2 regions of the Chryseobacterium sp. C2(2020) genome follow, and region 1 is predicted to be linked to the other one. Evidence: riboswitches for the same ligand, from Rfam matches in the RefSeq annotation. Region 1 holds a riboswitch; the other holds the start of a gene.
What was found. Region 1 has a riboswitch for S-adenosylmethionine ahead of H6W52_RS04120 (TonB-dependent receptor plug domain-containing protein). Riboswitches for the same ligand answer to the same signal wherever they lie in the genome.

Region 1 (4,444 bases):
GCGGATTAACGCCTCAGCAATTGTATACTTTCCAGTACAGAACCAATGATTTAAGAAAAGTGGCAGATCCTTACTCTCCACAGATTCTTTCTTCTTATGACGATCAGTACATTTCTTCTACGACTTATCCGAATTTACCGGCGTTTCCTGCCGGGCAGGGTTTTGAAGTTTCAATGTTTAAAACAGGGCAGACTCCATATAACTGGCAGGTTACAAACTTTCAGCGTCCGGCAAAAGAAAATCTTGTGGTGTATGAATTGCTGTTAAGAGACTTTACACAGGAAAAAAACTGGCAGTCTTTAATTAATAAGATTTCATACCTGAAAAATCTGAATATTAATGCGATCGAATTGCTTCCTATCATGGAATTCGAAGGAAATCTTTCATGGGGATACAATACTTCTTTCCATTATGCATTAGACAAAGCATACGGAACACCGGAAAAGTTCAAAGAATTTGTAGATCTGTGTCATCAGAACGGAATTGCTGTAATTCTGGATATTGCTTTCAATCATGCAACAGGTCGTTCTCCGCTCGCAAGACTTTGGAATGTTGATCCGGATGGAGACGGTTACGGAGATATTGCAGCCAATAATCCTTACTTCAATCAGGTTCCTAAACATTCTTATAATGTATTCAATGATTTTAACCATACAAGTCCTTCAACGAAATATTACGTTGAAAGATGCCTTCAGCAATGGTTAACGGAATATCATGTAGATGGTTTCCGTTGGGATTTAACAAAAGGATTTACACAAAGCTGTTCTGAAAACGACGAAACCTGTACAAACGCTTATCAGCAGGACAGAGTTGATATCCTGAAATATTATGCAGACAAGCAATGGGCTCTTGATCCGAATTCTTACATGATTTTTGAACATTTGGGAACCGATGCCGAAGAACAGCAGTGGGCAAACTACAGAGTTGCAGAAGGTAAAGGAGTAATGATGTGGAATAACCAGAATGGATCTTATAACCAGAATACAATGGGCTATAAAGAAAACAGTAATTTCGACAGAATGAATCATACGCTGCATGGATTCTCTGAAATGAGAGCGGTAGGTTACGGAGAAAGTCACGATGAAGAAAGGTTAATGTTCAAAAACCTTGCTTACGGGGCGGTAAACGGAAGCTATGATGTTAAAAACCTTAATACAGCTTTAGACAGAATGAAAGCTTTCGGAGCGACGTTCTTCACTATTCCCGGTCCGAAAATGATCTGGCAGTTCGGTGAGCTTGGTTACGAATTCAGCATCAACAGATGTACAAACGGAACCATTAATAACGGTTGCAGAACCGATGAAAAGCCAATTGCGTTTACGTTGGGATATGATACAGATACCAACAGAAAAGCGGTTTATGATACCTGGGCGAAGATTATCAATTTCAGAAATATCTATCCGGTTTTCAAATCAAAAACATATACTGTAGAATCCAATAATCTGGCAAACGATCCGAATGGATTAATTACGAGAATTTACGTTTACGACAACGCAATTACGAACGGAGTGAAAAATGTAGTGGTGTTAGCAAATTACACAACGGCAGCTCAAAGTGTGGTTCCGTATTTTCCGTATGTAGGTCAGTGGCAAAATCTAATGGATAACTCTGTTTCTAATGTAACTTCTACAACAGCTCCGATAACTCTTCAGCCGGGAGAATTCAGAATTTTCGGTAATTATGTGGGAAGTTTATCCACAACAGACGTGAATGCCGAAAATAAGCTTTCTTTACAGATTGCGGATAACCCTGTGAAAAATGGGGTGGCTAAATTAATTTACCACAAAGCGAAGAATGGGGAAGTCTTTATCTACGATATGAGCGGTAAAAAAATGGATTCATTTAAATTGAATAATGAAAACGGAACTTACGAATTAAAAACAAATTATCCTGCAGGAACGTATTTGGTTCATTTAAAATCAGATACAGGAATTTCAATTCAGAAAATGATGGTAAAATAACCTGTGGATAACTTCAAAAGGTTATAATGAGAGATCGCGAAAAGCGGTCTCTTTTTTGTTTATTCATATTTTATCCGCAGTAAAAATAGAGTTTGTTAATACGATACTAACGGCTTTTCAATACTTTATTCACAATTTTTTCCACACTAAAATAGGAGGTTGTCCATATCATATTCATACTTTATCAATAGGTTATTCATATTTTACTCACAATTGAAAAATTATTTATCGACAATTAATTTTTGCATACCAACATGAAATTAATATGTTCCTAATACATAATTCACGCGTTATCCACATCTTATTCACAATTTTGGCAGCTCTGAAAAATTCAAATTCTAAATTGGTTTGCAGATTAAAAATTATTAGTCTACTTTTGCAGTAGATTTATCAAGAAAGGTGGAGGGATTTGGCCCTGAGAAACCTTAGCAACCGACATTTTCTGATGAAAAGGTGCTAATTCCAACCCGATTGGGGGAAGATAAGTGATTCTGTATTCCGTATGAATTCCAGCTTCTTGAAGGTCTTTTTGTTTGTTTCTGCAAACATTTTTAAACTAAATTTTTTAAAGCACTGAAAAGAATGAAGAAGCTCAGCGTAAGCGTATTCCTTTTGGCGGTAGGATTTTTATCGGCACAGGAAAAAGAACAGCAGATAGAAGATGTCGTAATTGTAGGAAACCGAAATGCAAAACGCACAAAACTGGAAACACCGGTTCCGGTAGACATCATCAACATCGAAAAAATACAGCAGTCTTCACCGCAAATTACCGTTCAGGATTTACTGAATTATGTTATCCCGTCTTTCAACTCAGTCCGGCAGTCGGCTTCAGACGGTACAGAACATATCGATCCTGTTACTTTGAGAGGAATGGGACCCGATCAGGTTCTGGTTCTCGTTAACGGAAAAAGAAGACATACTACTTCTTTAGTTAATTATCAGAATACAGTCGGAAACGGCTCTGTAGGAACAGACTTAAGCACCATTCCGGTAATCGCAATCGACAGGATTGAGGTTCTGAGAGACGGCGCGGCGGCACAATACGGTTCTGATGCCATTGCAGGAGTCATCAATATTATTCTTAAAAAGAATCTGGGTGGAACTGCCAGTCTTAATTACGGAATTTCCGGAAGAAATGATGGTGAAACATATCAGGCAGCAGCCAACTACGGAACTTCTTTAGGGAAGAAGGACGGCTATATCAGCTTATCCCTGCAATTAAACCAACGAGGAAAAACAACAAGAACGCAGAATCACAATCTGGATATTTACGGAGACAACTTTGCGTATGATTTTGCTCCGGATTTTGATGCTGCAAAAGCGTTAGATGATCAGAAAATTCTTGCCAATGGTTTAACCCGGGACGATTTTAACTTCCAGATTGGTGATGCAAAAATAAAGCAGGCACAGTTATTTTTTAATTCCGAATATCCTTTGAACGATCAGTTTAAAATATATTCCTTCGGAGGCTTCAGTATCAAAGAAGGACAGGGTTACGGTTTCAGAAGATTGCCGAGTGAAACTTCAAACAATGTGTATTCTATTTATCCGAACGGTTTTCAGCCGACTTTAGGCTCGAAAATCTATGACATTTCTTATGCAGTCGGAGCAAAATATAATAAAGACGACTGGTTTTTTGATCTTAGCAATACATTCGGAAGCAATACATTCAATTATGATGTAAGCAACACCGTCAATACATCTTTAGGAGCCAAGTCACCAACGGATTTTTATGCAGGAGCACACAGTTTTCTTCAGAATACAATTAATCTTGACGTTTCAAAAAACATCAGGAACTTCAATATCGCATTCGGTGGAGAATTCAGGTTTGAGCAGTACGACATCAAAGCAGGAGATCAGGCTTCCTATATGAGATATGATGTTTTCGGAAATCCTGTGACGGCGACTACCAATCCGGATAATATCTCCGGAGCAGGAGGAGCGCAGTCGTTTATTGGATTTTCACCACAAAACGCACTTTCAAAATCCAGACATTCAACTGCGGTTTATGCCGATGTTTCTTATGATCTGGATAAAAAATTAAATGTAGACCTTGCCGGAAGATTCGAAAACTATTCAGATTTTGGAAGTACACTGAACGGAAAATTAGCAGTGAGGTACGAATTCGCAAAAAATTATGCAGTTCGTGCTGCGGTGGGAACAGGCTTTAGAGCACCATCTCTTCAGCAGCAGTATTTTAACAATTCTTATGCAGATATTTCCACCACAGGAAATTCAATTGTTACCAAAGGAATTTTTAACAACGACAGCGAAGCTGCAAAAGCACTTGGCTTCGACAAATTAAAACAGGAAACTTCGGTGAACGGAAGCGTTGGATTTACTTTAAAGCCGGTAAATAAACTTTCTATTACGGTTGACGGATATTTAATTAAAGTAAAAGACCGGATCGTGATTACAAGTAATATTACAGACGACCGACTGGCGGTTTATGGTGTGGAAAGCGGAAGATTTTTTGCCAATGC
Region 2 (4,444 bases), on a different contig from region 1:
TAATTCTGGTAATATTTTCTCCTGAAAGATGTAGAAGTTTAATGGTGTCGATCAATGGTAAACCTGCTCCCACATTGGTTTCGTAGAGATAGCGTCTGTTGTTTTTGTTCAACGTATATCTTAGTTGACGGTATTCTGAAATCGGAAGGGTGTTGAAAATTTTGTTGGAAGAAACGAGATCGAAGCCGTTTTCCGCCAAAGTGTGGTAATTTTTTACGAAGTCTTTGCTTGCGGTGTTATCCACAACGATTAAATTTTCAAGCTGATTTTCTTTGGAGAAATTAATCAGTTCCTGAACATCGGAAGGTTTTTCTGCCGTTAAAACCTCATCATTCCAATTGCTGTCGAATCCTTTTTTGTTGAATGCTATTTTCCTGGAATTGGCAACTGCAACTACTTTCAGATCTATTTTTTTTCGTCTTTTAATTTCTTCCGAAGATTCCAAAACCTGCTGTATCAAAGTTTTCCCTACGTTTCCGTGACCGATAATTGCCAGATGAACGGTTTTCGGTTTTTTAGAAATTTCAGATTCGATGATATTTTTTGCTTTTTCGTCCTGTGAAGATGTCACAACGATATTTACTCGTTTTTCGGCTGCAATTTGGTTTAAAAGCAACGGAAAAACATTATTTCTTGCGAGTTCCGCTAAAACTTTGTTGAAGTCTTCTGCAACAAATCCTAACACCGACACATTATTGATGCTGTATATCTGGGAAACTTTCCCCGATTTTCTTTCTGGTTCAAATTCGTCAATCAGACAATTGACTGCTTTTTCGGAATCGTTTTCATGAACTAAAATGGAGATTCCGTTTTCAATTGCCTGCTGGGAAATTACTCCCACACTGATTCGCGCCAAAGTAAGCGCTTTAAAAATTCGTCCGTCGATCCCGATTTCACCTAAGAAATCTTCTCCTTCAAATTTGATGATGGATCTGTTTTTTAAAAATTTTATTTCTTTAACATTAATCTTACTCATTTTTCAAAATATTTTTAATGATCGTATTTAATTGTTTATATTCCATTAAGAAGGCATCGTGCCCATGAACTGAGGTGATCTCGTGATAGAAAACATCTTTGTTTTTCTCTTTCAGCTTTTCAAAACACATTCGGATTTCTGAAGCGGGGAAAAATAAGTCTGTATCTACAGAGATCATGTGCATTCGCGCCTGAATTTTTTCCAAATGTTCTTCATTGGCATTGATGTTCATCAGCAAATGATTCATGAGCTTGTATGATTTTAAACTAAATCTTTCGTTTAAAGCTTTTCCGTGATAAACAAGCCAGTCTTCCGACTCTAACATCTGCTTTTCCTGATTATATCTGTTTTGAAATCTGTTATTTAACGATTCAGGAGTCCTGTAACACAACATTGCATGAATTCTGGCTTTCTGTAAAGGTTCATCGTTTTGGTTTAATAAAAATTTCTGAACCAGACACTGTGCATGCAGCCAGTCGTGGGTTTTAAAATCGCAGGCTACAGGGATGAAAATTTCGGTAAGCTTTGGATTTTTCACCAGCATTTCCCAACCGATTCCGCCTCCCAAAGAACCTCCAATAATGGCGTGTAAACTTTTGATATTTAAAATTTCAAGGCCTTTCAAAAATATGTTTGCTATATCTGAAGGCGTAAAATCTTCACATTTATCAATAAAAAAATCATCAAATCCGTTTCCGGGAATATTGAAGCACAGAACTGTATATTGGTCGGTATCGATTACCTGATGTTCTCCAATCAGCTGTTTCCACCATCCTTTTTCTCCGGAAACATTGGAATTTCCGGTTAAAGCATGATTCACTAAAATGATCGGGGCAGAAAACAGGTCTTTCCCGAAAAGCTGATAGCTCAACGGGATATTGTATTCCTTTTGGGAATCGGTATGATACGAAAAATTAATATGTTTAAGTTCTGTTTTCAATTCTATTATTTTAATACAATTGAAAATGCCACAGGAAATGGCTGAAAGAACTTCAGTGAGTTATCTGTCCAAAATAATTCTGGTAGAACGTAGCACCTTCATTGCTTGCGCAAAGGGTTGCTAAGGTTTCATAGGGTCTAATCCCTCAACCTTTCTTGATAACATTTTCAATATTTGAATGAACGAATGGTGCAAAGATAAAACTTTTCTTTTAAATATTTATAAAAATTTAATTTAATCTTACAAACCCCGATAAACAGAAGGCTTTCAGGGAAATATTAATAATAATTCAAATTTCGTGAGTTGGAATTTTTTCGCAAAAAAACTAACTTCGTAATGAAAATGATGAGATATGATTGCTGAAAAACAAAGATTACAAGACACAAACTGGAAAAACTGGGGACCTTACGTGAGTAACCGGCAATGGGGAAATGTACGCGAAGACTACAGCCCAAACGGCGATGCATGGAATTTCGCCAATCACAATAACGCAGAAAGCTATGCCTACCGTTGGGGAGAGGAAGGAATAGCGGGAATTTCTGATGCAAAGCAGCTTTTCTGTTTTGCGCTTTCGTTCTGGAACAAAAAAGATAAGATGGTGAAAGAGCGCTTCTTTGGACTGAGCAATCCACAGGGAAATCACGGAGAAGACATTAAAGAACTATTTTATTATCTGGATAATACACCTACTCACAGCTATATGAAAATGGTGTACAAATATCCGATTAATGCGTTTCCGTATGATGAACTGCTTTCTGAAAATGGAAAAAGAAGTAAAAAGGAAGCGGAATATGAAATTTTCGACACCGGAATTTTTGATCAGGATGAATATTTCGATATTTTTATAGAATACGCTAAAGCAGAATACAACGATATTTTAGTAAGGGTAACGGTCTGCAACAGAAGCAATATAGTGGCTCCGATTGTATTGGCTCCCACGGTGTGGTTCAGAAATAACTGGAAATGGGGTTACAATACATATAAAGGGCAAATCAATGCTTCTCATGAAGGCTGCATCACCATCAACCACAACAGTGTTCCGATAAAAAAGTTTTATTCAAGAAATATTGCTGCGGAAAGTGTTTTCTGTGATAATGAAACCAACAGTCCGAAATTATACGGAACGCCCTATCCGGGAAATACCTATTACAAGGATGGCATCAACGATTATATTACTTACGGAAGCAACACCGTAAATCCTGAAAAGAGAGGAACCAAAGCTTCTTTTTTAATTGATGAAGTGATTGAAGCCGGACAATCGAAAACATTTGATTTCAGATTGTCTCCCAATGAACTGGAGAATCCGTTTTATGAATTTGATGAGATCTTTAGCAGCAGAGTTGCTGAAGCGGATGAATTTTATGCCGAAATTCAGAATGATGTTTCTGATGACGATGAAAAAAACGTGCAAAGACAGGCTTTTGCGGGACTTCTCTGGAACAAGCAGTTTTATCACTATAATGTCGGAAAATGGCTGAAAGGCGATCCGAATTTTGAAGCTCCGAGAAATTTCAACCATTATGTCCGAAACACGGAATGGAATCATATGCACAATAAAGACATCATCTCGATGCCTGATAAATGGGAATATCCCTGGTATGCAACTTGGGATCTTGCCTTCCATTGTGTTCCGTTTGCGATTATTGATGCGGAATTTGCGAAAGGACAGCTTCTTTTATTAACAAAAGAATGGTATATGCATCCGAACGGACAGCTTCCTGCCTACGAATGGAATCTGAGCGATGTAAACCCGCCCGTTCATGCGTGGTCGTGCTTCCGAGTATTTAAAATTGATGAAAAGCAAAACGGCAAACCGGATCTTTTATTTTTAGAAAAGGTTTTTCAGAAATTACTGCTGAATTTCACCTGGTGGGTAAACCGAAAAGATAAAAACGGAAAGAATATTTTCGGGGGAGGTTTTCTCGGGCTTGATAATATCGGGGCTTTTGACCGGAATATGGTGCTAAAAGACGGACAGCATCTGGAGCAGGCCGACGGAACGAGCTGGATGGCAATGTACGCTCTGAATATGATGCGAATTGCCATGGAACTGGCTCAGTATTATCAGGTGTATGAAGATATGGCGATTAAATTCTTTGAGCATTATCTTTATATCGCCGAAGCCATGGAAAATCTGGGTGAAGGCACAAAAGGACTCTGGAACGAAGAAGACGGCTTTTTCTACGATGTGCTTCAGCTTGGGAACGGCGACAGTGTTTCTCTCAAACTGAGAAGTATTGTTGGATTGATTCCTATGTTTGCCGTAGAAATCATCGATCATCATCTGTTGGATAAAATGCCCAACTTTACCACGAGAATGGATTGGATTCTGAAAAACAAACCTGAACTCACGAAACTTGTTTCGCACTGGGAAGAGGAAGGTCATGGAAGAAAGCATCTGATGAGTATTCTGAGGAAAAACCGTCTGACAAAAGTTTTGACCAGAATGCTTGATGAGAAAGAATTTTTAAGCCAATACGGAATTCGGGCAATGTCTAAGGTATATGAAGAAAAACCGTTCAAATTTT

Region 2: it holds a riboswitch for S-adenosylmethionine, as region 1 does, so the genes downstream of both, H6W52_RS04905 (alpha/beta fold hydrolase) here and H6W52_RS04120 (TonB-dependent receptor plug domain-containing protein) in region 1, are expected to answer to the same signal.

What each region holds. Positions count from the first base shown of each region.
Region 1 covers NZ_JACLCT010000004.1:157,556-161,999, reverse strand. Annotated here, with positions in the region: gene H6W52_RS04125 (alpha-amylase family glycosyl hydrolase) at 1-1,961, shown strand, start outside; SAM riboswitch class I at 2,346-2,449, shown strand; gene H6W52_RS04120 (TonB-dependent receptor plug domain-containing protein) at 2,544-4,444, shown strand, end outside.
Region 2 covers NZ_JACLCT010000005.1:107,620-112,063, forward strand. Annotated here, with positions in the region: gene H6W52_RS04900 (ACT domain-containing protein) at 1-976, opposite strand, end outside; gene H6W52_RS04905 (alpha/beta fold hydrolase) at 969-1,916, opposite strand; SAM riboswitch class I at 1,974-2,081, opposite strand; gene H6W52_RS04910 (MGH1-like glycoside hydrolase domain-containing protein) at 2,269-4,444, shown strand, end outside.